DNA from 3 places in the Exiguobacterium sp. OS-77 genome. Region 2 is predicted to be linked to each of the others. Evidence: riboswitches for the same ligand, from Rfam matches in the RefSeq annotation. Region 2 holds a riboswitch; each other region holds the start of a gene.

The links. A riboswitch is a leader RNA that binds a small molecule or an ion and turns the genes downstream of it on or off. The one in region 2 is predicted to bind lysine.
Region 1: another riboswitch for lysine. It lies ahead of EXG77_RS15095 (amino acid permease); the one in region 2 lies ahead of EXG77_RS00470 (Na+/H+ antiporter NhaC family protein).
Region 3: another riboswitch for lysine. It lies ahead of EXG77_RS13660 (aspartate kinase); the one in region 2 lies ahead of EXG77_RS00470 (Na+/H+ antiporter NhaC family protein).

Annotation. Positions count from the first base shown of each region.
Region 1 covers NZ_DF239008.1:2,961,892-2,968,313, forward strand. Annotated here, with positions in the region: gene EXG77_RS15075 (amino acid permease) at 1-38, opposite strand, end outside; gene EXG77_RS15080 (DUF2252 domain-containing protein) at 264-1,559, opposite strand; gene msrA (peptide-methionine (S)-S-oxide reductase MsrA) at 1,628-2,575, opposite strand; gene EXG77_RS15090 (hypothetical protein) at 2,645-2,827, opposite strand; gene EXG77_RS15095 (amino acid permease) at 2,908-4,389, opposite strand; lysine riboswitch at 4,522-4,710, opposite strand; gene EXG77_RS15100 (MarR family winged helix-turn-helix transcriptional regulator) at 4,876-5,331, shown strand; gene EXG77_RS15105 (diguanylate cyclase) at 5,469-6,422, shown strand, end outside.
Region 2 covers NZ_DF239008.1:98,327-104,748, forward strand. Annotated here, with positions in the region: gene EXG77_RS00460 (hypothetical protein) at 1-322, shown strand, start outside; gene htpG (molecular chaperone HtpG) at 405-2,267, shown strand; gene EXG77_RS00470 (Na+/H+ antiporter NhaC family protein) at 2,544-4,127, opposite strand; lysine riboswitch at 4,238-4,416, opposite strand; gene EXG77_RS00480 (hypothetical protein) at 4,509-5,246, opposite strand; gene EXG77_RS00485 (heme oxygenase) at 5,371-5,691, opposite strand; gene EXG77_RS00490 (cyclopropane-fatty-acyl-phospholipid synthase family protein) at 5,781-6,422, shown strand, end outside.
Region 3 covers NZ_DF239008.1:2,657,503-2,663,924, reverse strand. Annotated here, with positions in the region: gene EXG77_RS13670 (argininosuccinate synthase) at 1-618, shown strand, start outside; gene argH (argininosuccinate lyase) at 615-1,985, shown strand; lysine riboswitch at 2,056-2,233, shown strand; gene EXG77_RS13660 (aspartate kinase) at 2,347-3,546, shown strand; gene EXG77_RS13655 (aspartate-semialdehyde dehydrogenase) at 3,560-4,552, shown strand; gene dapA (4-hydroxy-tetrahydrodipicolinate synthase) at 4,570-5,451, shown strand; gene dapB (4-hydroxy-tetrahydrodipicolinate reductase) at 5,448-6,194, shown strand; gene dapD (2,3,4,5-tetrahydropyridine-2,6-dicarboxylate N-acetyltransferase) at 6,181-6,422, shown strand, end outside.

The DNA.
Region 1 (6,422 bases), 2.9 Mb from region 2:
ATCATAGCGGAAACATCTTTTTTCCGCGTCAAGCTCATGATGTACTTCCCCCTATGTCTCTTTTGATTTGTCCTACGGAGCGAGTCGTCCGTAAGAACTTAATCAAAAATTTACGAAGTTTTCTGATAAATTGATATAGGTCATTATACCTATTTCTATTTTGTTGAACGCTTTCATTCGTTAAACAAAAAAATCTGTACAAAAAAGATGGATATGTAACACATGTTACACATCCATCTAACAAGCCTCAGTTTATTAGGTTTTTAAATTGTTTTTCGGGTCTTCATCCACTCTAAAAACACTTGGTAATCCAGCTTTGTTCGTGTCACGTAGGCTTCTGACCAACGCTCGATTTGCTCTAAAAAAGCGGTGTCCGAAACACCAATAGCTTGGATGATTTCAACATCCGCATGATGTGTCAAAATTTTTTCTTTAATCCCGGCGTCCTGATCTGCCCGCGCATGGATTTTCGCGGTAATTTGACCTTGAATACACAACACGTTCTCAAGGTCTTCCTGACTTTTGATATGCTTTGCTTTTAGTTTTTTCTTATATGGTGAGCGCTCACGTACATAATATTCCTTTTTCCCAATCGTCAGGTAGCCAAGATATGGATCCTCATATGCCTGCATCGCTTTTTGGGACGTGATGACCCGTCGTCCTTGATGAACTGTTTCTGCTTCCGGGCGATAAACGGGCAGGAATAACGAAGGGACGGACGTTTGCGCTTGTTTCATCTCAAGAATCAAATCTTCTTCTCCGCCTTCGCCCTCAATCAGAATGTAATAGCGCTCAAGACCAATCGATGCCGTTCCACTGTCTAGCTTCCGCACGATATCCTTAATCGTATAGAACGATTCGTCACGACGATCCTCGGCATCAATCGTCTCGATATAGGAGGACCAAGCAGACTCGATTGCTGATCGTGTCGCGTCATCTACCGCTGCCATATCCGGTAATGTACAAAAACGTCTCACGCCATCCACCAGTTCCGTCCGCTCCCCCATTAATTCCTCACGTTTCTTTTCTGCTTTTTTGATCAACTTCTTGATTGGTCCTTTCGTATTATCCCGCGTAAAACAGACATCACTCGGATCTTTTCCGAGAGCGTACTTTTTTAAATCGTGTAAGTATTCCAGGACATAATTTCGAATCGCAGGAGTCGGATCGTATCCTGCCTCTTCAGCGAACAACCGGACGGAGACCGCCATGCGAATCAAATCGTATAGATAAGATCCTAAGTACCCTTCATCAAAGTCATTGACGTCGTAGATGATATCTCCCTTCGCATTGCCATGGACACCGAAATTCTCAAAATGAAGATCTCCCTGAATCCACGTCGGTTTATCAAGAGGTGTATCAAAACCAAGGGGGATTCGCGTCACGTCATAATAAAACAGATGCGAACTCCCACGGAAAAAGCGAAACGGACTCAAGCTCATCTTGTCGTACTTTTCCTGACGTGCTTGCTCATCGAGCTGACGGATTTCGTGATCGTAGAAATCAAGCACCTTCGCAATCGTCATTTGTCGAATCTCTTCATATACAGGTCGAAACATTCGATTCTCTCCCTTCCATTTGAAAAAAAGAGCAGTCAAAACGAAATCGTTTGACTGCTCCTTACATGTTACTCGAAATGTTTTTTATATTCCCCATATCCTGCCGAATCAAGCTCTTCAAGCGGAATAAATCGTAATGCTGCTGAGTTGATACAATAGCGAAGACCACCAAGTTCTGTCGGACCATCATCGAAGATATGACCGAGGTGACTATCCGCATTCGCAGAACGCACTTCCGTCCGCGTCATCCCGTGACTCGTATCGAGTTCGACTTCCATCTTGTCTTCTGAGATGGGTTTAGCGAAGCTCGGCCAACCACAGTTTGACTGGAACTTATCTTTTGATGTGAAGAGTGGTGTACCATCGACGATATCGACGTACAGTCCTGGACGTTCTTCATCCCAGTATTCGTTACGGAAAGCGGGTTCTGTCCCGTTCTCTTGTGTGACTTTATACTGAATTGGTGTCAGACGCTCTTTCAATTCTTTTTCCTTACCGTGGTCCTTCCACGCTTCTTTGATGAATTTCGCGCGACCTGAGCCGACACTATACATCTGATAACGGAACGGATTCTTTTTATAATAATCTTGGTGATATTCTTCGGCTGGCCAAAACGGCTTTTCTGGACGAATCTCTACCGCGACCGGACGCGAGAAGCGTCCTGATGCGTCAAGCGCTGCTTTCGAACGTTCAGCTGCTTCACGCTGTGCTTCATCGACATAAAAGATAGCCGGTTGGTACGATTCACCACGGTCATTGAATTGACCTCCACCATCTGTCGGGTCGATTTGACGCCAGAAGATCTCGAGTAATTCTTCGTACGTAATGACGGACGGATCGTACGTGACTTCAACCGCCTCCAAGTGACCTGTCGTTTCCGAACAGACCTCTTTATAAGTCGGGTTCTCTGTATGACCACCGGTATATCCTGAAATGACCTGCTCTACCCCATCATATTTATGGAATGGCTTGACCATGCACCAGAAACAACCACCTGCAAATATTGCTTTTGCCATCTATCTTCCCCTCCTCTGTATGTGTCTATTTTACCGCGTTCGGAGAATGGACTCGACTTTCCTGCTCATTCAATCCTCTGGGTTCGCTTTTAGACGACGCATGACGAAGTAAATCGCTGCAAAGACAAGAAGAAGTCCTCCAAGCGAATACCAGATGTTATTCAAACGATAGATCATTTGGTACAAGGCAAGCGTCACAAGCAATAATGCGATCGGTAAGAAGGCACGCTTAAAGTGGTACCAGTAATTCACGAAGATCGCCTCCTGTTTTTCTTTCATCTTACTTGAAGCGACATCTAAAAAGCCACCTTCATTTGAAGGTGGCTCAATGATTAAGATTGACGTGGATGTTCTGGGAAGTCCATCTCGTCATAACGAACGATTGACGTCCGGTTTTTGAATTTATGTCCTAACCAGAAGGCAAGGAATAATGGAATACCAACATACGTTGCGGCAATTCCGACCCAATCAATTTGATCAGCGAGGAATGCGGCATAGTTTTGACCGACGATGACGAGGAAACAAAGACCGAATGCGAACAGCGGACCGAACGGGAACGCTGGTGCAACATATGGTAAGTCTTTCAACGAGTGACCTTGTGCAACGAATCCTTTACGGAAGCGATAGTGACTGATCGCAATCCCGAGCCATGCGATGAATCCTGTCATCCCGGAAGCATTGAGTAACCACAGGTAGACTTGTCCACCAAACATCGACGTCAAGAAACAGAGCGCACCGACTGCACCTGTTGCAAGCAAGGCGTTACGAGGTACACCGTTTTTCGAGACTTTTGCGAACAACTTCGGTGCATCCCCTTGACGCGCCAGTGTGTACAGCATCCGTGTCGAAGCATACATACCTGAGTTTCCGGCAGATAAAACAGACGTCAAGATGACGGCGTTCATGAGTGCTGCTGAGAACGCAAGACCTGCTTTTTCAAAGACGAGCGTAAACGGACTGACGGCTACGTCCGTAATGTCATTCGAAACCAAGTTCGGACTTGTATACGGAATGAGCATTCCGATGACGAAAATCGCGAAGACGTAGAAAAGCAAGATGCGCCAGAAGACTTGTTTGACTGCTTTTGGAACATTCTTTTTCGGATCTTCCGATTCACCCGCGGCAATCCCGACCAGTTCTGTACCTTGGAAACTGAATCCGGCAACGAGAATGATACCGATGACGGCAGGAATCCCACCGACGAACGGCGCATCGCCAAGAGCAAAGTTTTTAAAGCCAACCGGTGGCTCCGATGTAAAGACACCGAAAATCATCGCAACACCGACGACTAAGAAGACGATAACGGTAACGACTTTAATCATGGCGAACCAATACTCCGCTTCTCCGAATCCTTTAACGGAGAAGTAGTTCAAGCCAATCATGAGTAAGAGGAACAAAGCACTGAAATAAAATCCAGGAACGTCCGGGAACCAATACGTCATAACAATTTGTGCTGCGACGAGTTCGACTGCGATCGTGACTGCCCAGTTGTACCAGTAGTTCCAGCCAAGTGCAAAGCCGAATGATGGATCGACGAATTTCGTTCCATATGTCGAGAAGGATCCAGCGACAGGCATGTACGCCGCCATTTCACCAAGACTTGTCATGAGGAAGTAGACCATCAGACCAACGATTGCATACGATAGGAGCGCCCCACCTGGTCCTGCTGCTGCGACGGAAGCACCGGACGCAATGAAGAGTCCTGTTCCGATTGCCCCACCGATGGCGATCATCGACATATGACGGGCTTGTAATCCACGTTTTAATCCTTCTGCTGTCGAATCTGTTGTTTGTTTTACATCTAGATTGTTCATTTCGTTCGCTTCTCTCTGTTTAGATTTTTTGAGAGGACACTTTTTGAATGAAAAAAACAAAAAGCGTCCTCATCTTCCAGATGGAAGATGAGAACGCAACATAATAAAATGGATGCGCCTCATTCTACCGTCGTGAAAGATAGCTCTCCACAAGTAAGTGATACCCGACTTGTGACAGTATTAGACCTATTCGATCTAATCCCAATCGATCATCTTCAAAGCGATGATTGATTTCGGCAATTCTTCCTTTCAGGTCACTTCATCTGTCGCTTGACGACATCCGTAACCGTACTCTTAAGAACTGCAACCTCCATCCCACTGGTTGAGTGAGAACTGAATTAAGTTAGTTATTACTACGCCATATTACACAAAACGCCACGAAATTGTCAATTGCCTTTTTCGAATCTGGGGTAGTCGATGGTAAAAATCCGATATGTTTAGTACACTAAATGGTAGAAGTCCACTGAGAGAAAGGATGCTGCTTGCATGCCACAGGAACGTGATTTGCTAACTTATCGACTCGAGGAACAAATGCGTGTCATTCTTCGTACCCTGCGACGTGAACTTAACCGGCTATTTGAAGGAACGGCGACCCGGAGTGAATTTTTCATCTTACGAAGCCTTTCAGAAAATGGTCCTCAGCGCCCGACGCTTCTCGCGGAACAATTTGAGCTCGCGACGAGTCAAGTCACTGCTTTAACGGATAAGCTGTATAAACAAGGATACGTCACACGGACACGTTCGACGGAAGATCGTCGTTCGATCGTCCTCGCTTTGACGGAGGACGGGGAACGTGCATTTCGAGATCTCGAAATCGTTCGGAAAAACTATTTACAAGATCGCTTCGGTACATTGACGGAAGAAGAGCTCGAAACGATGATTCGTGTCTTTGATAAAATTTTACAGACGATGGATGAGGATACTCTTACTTCATCTTCTTAAAAACGGTAGATTTTCTACCGTTTTTTCTATTTTGTCTAAAGATTTCTCTATGTCTAACCGTTATCTACTTGAGTATACTGGAAGTATATATATGGAAATCTGTTAGCTGGGGGAGTTGGGAGGATTTGTTGGCCATCATGAATCAATTCATCATTAACTTTTGTCTACTGTTCACAACGATTACTCTCTTGTTCTTACCGTTTCGGAATCAACCGCGTATTTCATTGAACTCCAAATGGAGCATTCGACTTATACTCGGAGCAGTCTCTGGTCTGATTGCGGTTTTATTGATGTTTAACGGGATTCAAATCGACGTCGCCCGTGTTGATTTACGTATCGTTCCTGTCGCAATCGCCATGCTGATCGGTGGTTTCCCAAGCGCCATCGTTGCTGGTGCAATGATCATCGGGACACGTTACTTTTTAACACCAGTTGATCAAATGGAAGGATTTTATTTATCGACGTTGATCATCGTCTTGTTCATCACGACGATTGGGATCATTCGTCGATTCATCCATGTCTCGATGCGTCATTTTCAGCTTATGGTGTTGGTCGGTATTCTCTATTCGTTACCCGCCATCTACATCCTGACGAACAGCTGGTCGACATTCTTTAAAATCTCGATTGCGTACGTCTTCTTTAATTTATTAGCTGGCTTTGTCGCTTATCGATTACTGACGGAATTACGCCGTCACTTCGAAAACATCCAGTATCAGCAGAAACTCGCCATGACGGATGCTTTGACAGGGCTCGCCAATCGTCGTCGTCTGGATGACTCGCTTTCGCTTGTCGGTTCGACCGACCAAGGCTATTCGCTTGTACTCATCGATATCGATTTCTTCAAGCATGTCAATGATACATATGGTCATGATGCGGGCGATGATGTGTTACGCCAACTCGGCATGACTCTCGCTTCCTTAACGCGTCCAGACGACCTCGTCGGACGGTACGGTGGTGAAGAATTTTTAATCATCTTACCAAGTACTTCAGCGAAAGAAGCGCAAAAAATAGCAGAACTAGCTCGGCTGACGGTCGCACGTAACCTGTTCCCGACAGCAGATGTACCTGATCTGCAAATCACGATCTCACTT
Region 2 (6,422 bases):
TGAACTGTTCTCGATAAAAGGAATCATCCTGCTCGGTAAGGAACACACGGAACGATTTGCGAAGCTCGAACCAGACATCGCTTGGACGACCTATCGACCAACGGATTATCCGGACGCGATTTTTCAAATCGGCTTCTCGTCACGATTTCAGGTATCCGTCGTCGGACTCCACTTCAAACCGAGTGAGCAGTTCATCGGTCTCGGTAATCGAAAGGATGAAAACGGTGTCAGCCATGGCACCTATGGGTCAGCAGAACACTTACGTCAAATCGGAAAAATCGTCCGTGAAAAAGTCGTGACATACAGTGAAGAAGGTGATTGACAGATATTTCGAACTCCCTAATAATAGGAGATGAATTAGCACTCTGTATGATTGAGTGCTAAAAAAGGGAGGCAGAATGAGCATGGAAACGAAACAATTTAAGGCGGAATCAAAACGATTGCTGGAGATGATGATTCATTCCATCTATACGCATAAGGAGATTTTCCTGCGCGAATTGATCTCGAATGCAAGTGACGCCATGGATAAGATGTACTACAAAGCATTGACGGACGAGACGATTTCGTTCGAAAAGGAACACTACAAAATTACGATCGAACCAAATAAAGAAGCGCGTCAACTCATCATTCGTGATACGGGAATCGGAATGACGAAGGAAGAACTAGAAGAAAATCTCGGTACGATCGCGAAGAGTGGATCGCTTGCCTTCAAAGCAGAAAACGAAGTACAAGATGGTCATGATATCATCGGTCAATTCGGTGTCGGATTCTATTCTGCATTTATGGTCGCAGACGTCGTCACTGTTGTTACGAAACCATTCGGCGGTGCGGTCGCTTATAAATGGGAATCGCGTGGTGTCGAAGGTTATACGATCGAGGAAGTCGACAAGGAAACCGTCGGAACGGAGATTACACTCCACATCAAGGCGAACGAGGAAGAAGAATCGTATGATGAATACCTCGAGACATATCGTCTGCGTAGCATCATCAAAAAATACTCGGATTTCATCCGTTATCCGATCGAGATGAAGGAACTCGAACGTCAGCCGATCGAAGGCAGTGACGAGACGGAAGAGGTCGAAGTCGTCAAGACGATCAACAGCATGGTGCCGATCTGGCGGAAGAATAAACGGGAATTGACAGACGAAGACTATACGAACTTCTACCAAGAGAAGCGGTATGGTTTCGACACACCGGCGAAACATATTCATATCAGTGTCGACGGCGCTGTTCGTTATCAATCGATCTTATTCATTCCGGAGCAAGCACCGTACGATTATTATTCGAAGGAATTTGAAAAGGGTCTTGAACTCTATGCCAATGGTGTCTTGATCATGGAAAAATGCAGCGACTTGTTGCCGGATCACTTCAGTTTCGTCAAAGGGATGGTCGATTCGGAAGACTTATCGCTCAACATCTCGCGTGAGTTACTGCAGCACGATCGTCAATTGAAATTGATCGCGAAAAACATCCAAAGTAAGATCAAGACACAACTCGAAGCACTTCTGCGCGAGGATCGCACGAAGTACGAAACGTTCTATCAAGCGTTCGGACGTCAGCTGAAGTTCGGTATGTACAATGATTACGGCATGCATAAAGAACAGGTGCAGGACCTCATCCTCTTCTACTCAGCGAAGGAGAAGAAGTTGATCACGCTTGCGGAATACGTCGCAGCGATGCCGGAAGATCAAGCATATATTTACTACGCCGCTGGTGAGAGTACGAATCGTTTAGACAAGTTACCACAATCCGAACTTGTGCGTGATAACGGGTACGACATCTTGTACTTCACCGAAGAGATCGATGAGTTCGCGATCCAGATGCTCGTGACATATAACGAGAAGACGTTCAAGTCAGTCACGAGTAGCGATCTAGGGATTGAAGCAGAAGCGGCAGAGACGACGGACGCACAAGCGGAGATGTTCCAAGCAATGCAGGAAGTGTTAAGTGGACAAGTCAAGGAAGTCAAAGCATCAACGCGTCTAAAATCGCATCCCGTCTGTTTTGCGACGGACGGCGCCGTCTCGATCGAGATGGAGAAAATCTTGAAGGCGATGCCGAATAACGAAGGGGTAGAAGCGGTCAAGATTCTTGAATTGAATCCGTCACATGCGGTGTTCCAATCTCTTGAAGCAGCGTATCAAAACGATCGTTCGAAATTCGAGCGCTATACCAAACTAATGTATCAACAAGCATTACTTGTCGAAGGACTTCCACTCGAGGATCCAGTAGCGTTCGCGAATGATGTGTGTGAACTTATGGTATAAGACATGACATGAAGTCGAAAAAAAGGGGCTGACTCAAAGTTGGTCTCTACAAAGATAAGGGTGGCAGAATGATGATCTGCCACCCTTATCTCGTAACAAAAAGAATGGCGCGTCACACGCCACTCCTACAGGAAAAGCGCATTTATGCGCTGTCAGAGACGAACGAGACCCGTTTTCCTGCTTCATTTAAACAGGAAAACAGGCTTGTGTCTCGCCTGAGGAAAGGGCGTGAAAAGACGCGTCATTCTTTTTTGAGTCAGTCCCTTTTTCATTTCATCAATCCGTTTGTAAATCCGAAGCAGTTTCGCCTTTTTTCGAGAGAACGTTCAAGACGACGACGAAGAGTACGAATGTGACAAGAGCTCCGATGAAACCGAAGACCGAAGACTCCGTGAAACCGATGACTAAATAACCGACTGCCGCAGTGACGGCACCGACTAGCGCATACGGTAACTGTGTCGTAACGTGATCGATATGATGGGATCCAGCCCCTGTCGAACTGAGGATCGTCGTATCGGAAATCGGTGAACAATGGTCACCGAAGACAGATCCAGCAAGAACAGCAGCAAGCGTCGGTAATAAGAGTGAGGCATCGACAGCCATGACGAGATCCGCACCGATTGGCAACATGATCCCGAATGTGCCCCAACTTGTTCCTGTCGAGAATGCCATCAAGCCGGCAATCAAGAATAATAAGAACGGCAAGTACGAAGCAGAAATCGAGTTGCTGATGAAGCTTGCGAGATAATCGCCTGTTTTCATATCACCAATAACAGCGATGATCGTCCAAGCAAATAATAGAATCACGACTGCTGGCCACATCGAACGCATACCAGCGACGATGCTTGCCCGGTAATCGCGACCCGGAATTTTTCGTCCGATCAGCATCAAGAAAGCGACGATTAAACTGATGACGACACCTGCGACAAGTGAGCGTGTGACGTCTGTTGCCTCAAATGCTCCAATTAAAGTAAACGGACGGTTGTCGGCTGCAAGTGCCTGAGCACCTGTTCCGAGTAACGCACTGATCGTAGCAATGACAAGAACGACGATCGGAACGACGAGATCCCGGACTTTTCCGTTCGTATGTTCGTTGACCTCTTTTGCCATCCCCATCGGTGTTCCTTTTGACGCATCAAAAAGTTCACCATTCGCGGCACGGCGTTCATGCTGTTTCATCGGTCCGACAGAGACGCCAGAGTAAGCGATGTAAAGTGTTAAAAGTAACGCGAAAATCGCATAGAAGTTCATCGGAACGATCATCATGAAGGCACTAAACGCTGAGTAATCCGTAATCGAGTGCGTCGTTAGGATACCAGCGATGATGGAAATGATGAATGCACCCCAACTCGAAAGGGGACTGATGACACAAACAGGTGCAGCTGTTGAGTCGATCAAATAGGCAAGCTTCGCACGTGAGACACCACGGCGATCCGTTAGCGGACGACTGACATTGCCGACAGCAAGACTATTGAAGTAATCATCGATGAAAATCAAGATACCGAGTCCGAAGGCGACTAAGCGTGCACCACGCGCTGTCTTGACGTGCGTAGAAGCCCATTCACCGAAGGCGCGAGCGCCACCGGATGTCTGAATCAATGTGGAAAGGACACCGAGCAATAACAAGAAAACAAGTAATAAAACGTTCCACTCATTCAAGGCACCATCCGCCCAAAAGAGGCTAAAGATATTCTTGCCGAGATAGGTTACCGTATCAATCGGGTTAAAACGGTGAAGTAACAGGGCACCGACGAGAATGCCGACACCTAACGAAAGAACGACCTTTCGGGTAAAGATGGCTAATAAGATAGCTAGTAAAGCAGGTACAAGGGCAATAATGGAATCTGAATAGTTGACCATGAAAAATATCCTCCTCTTTAAAAATGGCTTAAAGATGAGACCCCGCGGCACAAAAAAAGCAAGGGCACCGGCAACAAAGCCGACACCCTCGCTGGATGCGTCTTTCTTAGCCGAATTGGAGCGCTCCATACAACTGTTATGTATGGCAATCGATCGGGTATTTCCCGAATCGACCAACGACGGCATGCTCGACGCATACTGTCATTTCGGCGATGTCACCTTTCCTGTAGTCGTCTTCGTTGTCATCCTCGGACCAAGTACTGATTGAAATCGCGCCTCTACCTCATCGATAGAATAGTCATATTCTGTTCTTATGGACACTTTATCACGTATTTCAAAAAAGATTCAACCATATATTCTGATAATTTAAGACAAAGTTGCTCATTCGGCAAAATGTTGAATGAGCTGTTTCATCAAATAGGCTTGGTTTTCTTCGAATTGTTTTTTTCGATGACCGTTCGCGCCAGATGGATGGGGGAAGTTGGAAAGAAGCTGATGCTGTTCGATTCGTCCATCCTGAATCAATCCACGGACTTGCGTCTCGACGACCCGACCGAGTGGAATTAATAACGCTGGTTTTTGTAACTGATTGATCTCAGCGACGAAGTGTTCTTCCGCGTAGTGCCTCAATAAAGGACTGCGATTGATCTTCGGTTGATGACCCGAGTAATTCTTTTCGCGATAAAAGACGGGTTGCTTTAACAGCGACGTCGGATGTAACAATTCCTGGTGTTGATGAAATAAGCTAGCTGTTGTCTCGATTCCGAGCAATGCTGGAAGCTCGAGTGTATCAAGCATCTGGACGAGGTTACGTCGCATCGTTCCGGCAAAACTGGCTGCATATTTGACGATGCGTGCCGTCCCTTCTAGTGAAGCCCCATGATGGAGGGCATCCGTTGCTTCTTCGAAAGCGATTCGCATCTGTTCAAAACCTGGTGTGATCCCGATGATGACGACTTTTGCTTCAGTATTGACATATTCGCCAATCGGAGAGTAATAGACGGTCAGCTCGTTCTCCTGTTGCAATAAAAAATCGTCCGTCCATAATTCATCACGTCGTAACGTACGATCATCAGGTAAGCTACGAATGGCTTGTTCAAATATAGTTAATGAATTCATGAAGAACCCTCTCTCTCTGTATTGGCACTATAATAACAAATAATACCATTTGAGACAATTACACCCTTTCACTATTTGTGTATAGGTATATAAAAAAGGACTCGAGACGAGTCCTTTTCGTGCATCATGCGCGTTCTTTGACCGAAGCAACTTCATATGTCAGAATCTCGCTGCCGAGCATTGGCGATTCTCCTGCCTCACTACTCGCAGGTCGACTATGTGACGCTTTGAAATCGTCACTCTCCCGCCATGCTTGAAAACTCTTCATGTCTTCCCAATACATGTTGACGTTCATTTCATCATGTTCTTCGATGTTTTGCGTCAATAAGACCTCGACGCGGATGAATCCGTCCATCGTATCAAGTCCACTTGGACGCGTAAAACGAGGAGCGAGAGCTGCAGCCATCCCTTTTTTGACTTTAATCCGGTTCGTAACGACGATCATCATAAAATCCCCTTTCAAAAAACGAGTAACGTACTTCTTCAGTATAGTACGATGAAGGCAAGAATGCCGGAAAGAAGGAACAAACGACAATGAATGAACAGGAATACGATCAACGATTACGAATCGAGACCATTGAGATGCAACACCTCTATGGTGTGTTTAGTCACTACAATCGATATGAACCAACGCCTTATGCGGCACTAGACGAATTATGCGAAACGTATTTGTTTCAAAAACAGGACACGGTCATTGATTTCGGGTGTGGGAAAGGGCGTTTGAACTTTTACTTACACGACCGATTCGATTGTTCCGTCATCGGAATCGAGATGAACGGACAATTTTACGAGGACGCACTCCGGAATATGGCGAACTACCAAAGTCGACGGAAGCGGCGTTCCGGAAGTTTGCGATTTGAACAGACGTATGCCGAGCAGTATGCCATTCCGGATGAGACGAATAAGTTTTATTTCTTCAATCCATTCTCTTCACAAATTTTCATGAAAGTGATCGATCACATTTTAAGTTCGGTCGAACGTTCCCCACGTTCGGTTGATCTCATCTTGTATTACCCGACCGATGAATACCGGGAGTACCTGGAGCGTCATACCGTATTCGAGCAAGTCGATGAGATTCGATTACGAGACCTCTATGAAAAAAATCATGACGAGCGGTTCGTCATCTATCGCTTTGATCCGAACAAACTGCTTCAAAACGGGTATGAATACAGTGAG
Region 3 (6,422 bases), 2.6 Mb from region 2:
CAAGACGCTTATGCGTTGACAGTAGCGCCAGAAGACGCTCCGGATCAGGCAGAAGAAGTCATCATTGGCTTTGAAGCAGGTGTTCCGGTCTCGATCAACGGAACGACGTATCCACTGGCGAAACTGATCACGGAACTGAACATCATCGCTGGTGCACATGGGGTCGGACGGATTGACCACGTCGAGAACCGTCTCGTCGGTATCAAATCGCGGGAAGTCTATGAGTGCCCAGGCGCAACGGTGTTACTCAAAGCGCACGCTGCACTCGAGACGATTACATTGACGAAGGACGTCGCGCATTTCAAACCACTACTCAGCAAACAATACGCAGAAACGATCTATAACGGTCTCTTCCATGCACCATTGACGAAAGGCTTGAAAGCATTCTTGACAGCGACACAACAGGACGTCACAGGAGAAGTTCGCGTTAAACTGTTCAAAGGAAATGCAACTGTGACAGGTCGTCAGTCCGCTGTCTCGCTCTACGATGAGAAACTTGCGACGTACACGAAAGAAGACGCATTCGATCATGAAGCAGCAAAAGGCTTCATCAAATTACACGGACTTGCCGTTTCGACGCATGCGAGCGTACATCGTCAGGCGGGTGTCACGAAATGACCAAACTCTGGGGTGGACGTTTTACGGAAAGTGCTTCCGCTCAAGCGGAAGCCTTCGGAGCATCGATCACGTTCGATCAAAAATTAGCGAGCGTCGATTTAAAAGGCAGTCTCGCACACGCGCAGATGCTATTTGAACAAGGGATTCTTGCTCAAGACGAGTGGACACAAATCGAGCAAGGACTGAAGCAACTGGAAACGACGTTAGCAGACCATTCCTATACGTTAGCGGATGAGGACATTCATATGAACCTCGAGCGTTTATTGACAGAACAGATTGGTCCGGTTGCAGGAAAACTGCATACGGCACGGAGTCGAAATGACCAGGTCGCAACGGATTTACATCTATGGATGGAACAACATGTTGAGGCGTTGACGACAGCATTACGCGAGCTCCAGTTGGTCATCACGGAACAAGCGGAGCAACATATCGAGACGGTCATGCCAGGGTATACGCATTTGCAACGGGCACAACCGATCTCGCTTGCGCATCACTTGCTCGCTTATTTCTGGATGTTCGAACGTGATGTCGAACGGTTGACGGATAATCAAAAACGAATTCGGAAATCACCGCTCGGGGCAGGTGCGCTCGCGGGGACGACATTCCCGATCAATCGTTTCCGGTCTGCTGAGTTGCTCGGTTTTGAGTCGGTCTATCCAAACAGTCTTGATGCTGTCTCGGACCGTGATTTCGTCATCGAATACCTCGGGATCGCTTCGACCGTCATGATGCATCTCTCGCGCTTTTGTGAAGAAATCATCATCTGGGCGTCGCAAGAATTTAGCTTTATCGAGTTATCCGATGCCTTCTCAACAGGATCGAGCATGATGCCACAAAAGAAAAATCCTGATTTCGCTGAGTTGATTCGTGGAAAAACGGGGCGCGTCTACGGTAACCTGATGGGCTTCTTGACGACGATGAAGGCATTACCACTCGCTTACAATAAAGACATGCAAGAGGATAAGGAAGGGGTCTTCGATACAGTAGATACCGTTCTCCAATCCGTTCAAATCTTCACTGGAATGATTGAATCTGCGACGTTTAAGACCGAAGCGCTCAAGAAGGCGACAATGCAAGACTTCTCGAATGCAACGGAACTCGCCGACTACCTTGTGACGAAAGGCATACCATTCCGGGAAGCGCACGAAATCGTCGGCAAAGCCGTCCTTTACTGTGTGCAGAACGGTTGTTTCCTGAAGGATTTGAATCTCGAGACGTATCAAACCTTCCATCCGGATATCACGGAAGACGTCTATCCGCTCCTCGATCCGGTTCAAGCAGTGGCACGCCGGACAAGCTACGGCGGAACAGGGTTTGCTGCCGTGTCGGAGCAACTCGAACTCGCGAAACAGCATCTTGCGAATTGACGGATTTTGAAAAAAATCAGTCAAATGACTGGATTTAACAAAAGATGTCTGCTATAACTGTAACTAACAACCGACAGATAGAGGCGCGGATGACATGAGTAGTATCATTCTTGAAGGCAAGCATGCCGAATGATGTGAAAGGGGAAGTCCGCCGAAGTGAACGAGAAGATGCTTCTTCTCATTTGCTGGTACAACGGTTAAGATCCGTTGTACTGCCGAAACCGATGTTTCGGAGCGCTATCTTACGTAAAAGAACGAATGACTTTGTCTTCGTTTGTCCGATCGTGATAACGACGGGCCGTAGGAACGCTCCTACCGGCCCGTCGTTTTTTTTCTGTATCGGGACAAAGGAGATAGGATTGTGACAACTGTACTTAAATTTGGTGGAAGCTCGGTTGCGACTGTCGAACAGATTCAGTCTATTGCGAATTATTTGAAGAGTCGCGCAGCCGAAGGTGAAAAACTTGTCGTCGTCGTTTCAGCGATGGGCAAGATGACAGATTCTTTGATTGCTCAGGCGCAAGCCATCACAGATCGCCCCGAGCGCCGAGAACTCGATCGTCTGCTTGCCATCGGAGAAGAACAGACGATTTCATTACTCAGCATCGCCCTCAACTCACTCGGCGTCAAAGCGTTATCGCAAACAGGCGCTCAAGCGGGAATCAGTACGATGGGATTGCATACGAAAAGTAAGATCAAACAGATTGATGGAAATCTATTACGACAAAAACTCGAAACATACGATGTCGTCATCGTCGCTGGATTCCAAGGTGTCAACGAACTCGGTGATGTCACGACGCTCGGACGTGGTGGATCGGATACAACGGCTGTTGCCCTTGCGGCAGTCCTTGATAAACGGTGTGAAATCTACACGGATGTCGACGGTGTCTATACGGCTGATCCACGAATCCATGCTGCTGCTCAACCGATTCCGCACATCTCATATGATGAGATGATGGAGATGAGCGCCCTCGGGTCGAAGGTCATGGAAATGCGGAGTGTCGAACTAGGAAAAAAATACGGCGTACACATCTTCGTCGGGAAAACACTTGAATCGAAAAGGGGAACATGGATCATGGAAGCGACGGAAACAATGGAACAAAAAGCGGTGACGAGTGTCAGTGTGACGAAGAACGTCTTGACGGTATCAATCAAACACGTACCGCAAACGAATGCAGCAGTAGCCGATATCTTCGAACTGTTATCCAATCGCCACGTCAACATCGACATGATCAGTCAAACGACGTTCGACAGTGACATTTTCTTATCGTTCTCATGTCCACTCGATGAGGAAGAGTTCCTCGATGAAGCATTGAAAGACATCATGGATCGCTTCACGACAGTCAAGGTCGACCGCCACAATCAACACGCAAAATTATCTGTCGTCGGAATCGGGATGCGGGATGCAACAGGTGTCGCTTCGAAGTTGTTCGCAATCTTCCGAGCAGAGAACATCCCGTTCTATCAAGTCACGACATCAGAAATCAGCATCTCGTACACGATTGCACAAGCAGACATTGAACGGACGGTTGCAGCGATTGCAAACGCGTTCGAGTTATAAGGAGGAAAACAGGATGTATCATGTAGCCGTCATTGGAGCAACCGGCGCCGTCGGTCAAAAAATGTTACAAGTCCTAGCAGAACTGGACTTCCCGGTCAGCCGCCTGTCCGCTTACGCTTCTGCTCGTTCAGCAGGGAACACGGTACAGTTCAAGGGAGAAGATATTACGATCCAAGCGCTGACGCCAAATATCACAGAAGACGGGATCGATGTCGCGTTGTTCGCAGCAGGCGGAACGATCAGTGAGCAATATGCCCCGTTACTAGCTGAAAACGGAACACTCGTCGTTGATAATTCAAGTGCTTTCCGGATGCAGGAGACGATTCCGCTCGTCGTGCCAGAAGTCAATCCGCAAGCGATTCAAGCGACGGACCGCTTGATCGCAAATCCGAACTGTTCGACCATTCAATCCGTCGTCGCTTTAGCACCGCTCCAGTCACTGGGATTCGAACGGATCAACTATACGACGTATCAGGCCGTATCTGGTTCTGGTCAAAAAGGAATCGAGGATCTGGCACGTGGAGCACGCGGAGAAGAGCCCGTCAATTATCCGCATCCGATTCACGATAACATCTTGCCGCATATCGATGTATTCCTTGAGAACGGCTATACGAAAGAAGAGCAGAAGATGATTGATGAAACACGGAAAATCTTCAATCTTCCAGCATTACCTGTCAGTGCTACATGTGTCCGGGTTCCAGTCACGAATTCTCACTCGGTTGCAATCAACGTCACGTTTACACAACCGACGACGGTTGCAGCGATCCGTGAAGCACTTGAAAACGCACCGGGCGTCGTCCTCATCGATGATGTCGCGAATACGCGTTATCCGATGCCACTTGACGCGAGTGGGACGGACGATGTCTATGTCGGACGAATTCGACAAGATGATAGTCTCGCGAATACGTTCCATCTCTGGTGTGTAGCCGACAACATTCGAAAAGGTGCCGCCTCGAATGCCGTACAAGTCGCACGCCAAGCCATCGAACAGTCGATTCATTCATAAAAAAGGAGGAGTTCTTCATGTTCAAAGGAGCAGGTACAGCGCTCGTCACACCATTTAATGAAGCAGGCGAGTTGGATCTACACGTATTCGAACGCTTGATCGAGCAACAACTCGCAGCAGGAATTCAGGCGCTTGTCGTCGGAGGAACGACAGGAGAAGGATCGACACTGACGAACACGGAATTCGAACAACTACTGACGACTGCCGTTCAAATCACGGCAGGACGAGTACCAGTCATTGCCGGAACGGGTTCGAACAACACGGCAGCAACAATCGAGAAGACGTTACTCGCAGAGCGCCTCGGTGCGGACGCAGCGATGCTCGTCACACCGTACTACAATAAAACATCGCAAGCGGGTCTCGTCGCACATTTCACGGCGGTCGCTGATGCAACCGAATTACCAATCATGCTGTACAACGTTCCGTCGCGGACAGGAGTTGCGATCGCAGTCGAAACAGCAGTGACGTTAGCACGTCATCCACGAATCCAAGCCTTTAAGGAAGCGAGTGGAGATGTCAGCTTCATGGGTGAACTGATGGCGGCGATTCCGGAAGACTTCGCGGTCTTCTGTGGAAATGATGATCAAATCCTGCCGTACATGGCATGGGGCGCACAAGGCGTCATCTCAGTTCTTTCGAACCCGTACCCAGCAGAGACACAAGCACTTGCTGAGGCGTTACTAGCGCAAGATCTCGTCACGGCACGCCGGATTCAGGCAGACTTGTTACCGGTCATCGGTGCCTTGTTCAGTGATGTCAATCCGATTCCAGTTAAAGCATCGCTTGAAGAACTCGGCTTTGCTGTCGGTGCGCCACGCTTGCCGCTCGTCCGTCAATCGGAAGCGGGGCACGCCCACTTACTCGAAACGATGCGGGCTTACAAAGGGGTGGTTCGATGAAACTCGCGTTACACGGTTATGGGGCGACAGGACAATACGTCGTCGAACTCGCACCACAAAGTGTCGTAGCGATCGTTGACCGGACGAAGTCATCCGATACGATCGCTTCATATGCCGAGCTAACGGAGATGTCAGAAACGGTCGATGCGATCATCGACTTCTCGCATCCGAGTTTGCTACCGGATCTGCTCGCATATGGACTGGCGACAAAAACACCACTTGTCATCGCGACGACTGGTTTTTCGGAGGCGGAACTGGCATCGATCAAGGACGCCGCAAAAGAAATTCCAATTTTCCAGTCGTACAATATGTCGTACGGCATCGCGATGGTGCAGCAACTGCTGAAGACACTTGTGCCACTAGCAGGAGCGTATGACATCGAATTGCTCGAGAAACATCATAACCAAAAAGTCGATGCGCCAAGCGGAACGGCTGAGTTGTTATTGCAAACGATTCAGACGGCACGTGACGTCACACCGGTATATGACCGGTCACAGACGCGGCAAAAGCGAGAGACGAACGAGATCGGGATGCACGCGATGCGCGGTGGAACAATCTTCGGAGAACACGAAGTCTTATTCGCAGGTGTCGACGAATTGATTGAAATCAAACATACAGCGCTATCGAAAAAAGTATTTGCTTCTGGTGCGATCAAAGCAGCTGAGGCACTCATTCAAAAAACAGCGGGACTCTATACATTAGAGACGCTCTACACACAGGAGGATTCACATGTTACTCACTGATGCTTACGAAATTGCTAAATTCATTAAAGATGCTAAAAAACAAACACCGGTAAAACTTTACGTCAACGGCGATTTGGCGGGCTTGACGATCGAAGGCGCTACAGCGTTCGGATCAGATGAATCAAAGATTTTCTTCGCGGATGCAGGACTTGCGGCTACTTTCTTAGAAAAGTATTCAGATCGCATCACGGATGTTCACGTGGAGTATGACCGTCGCAACAGTGCAGT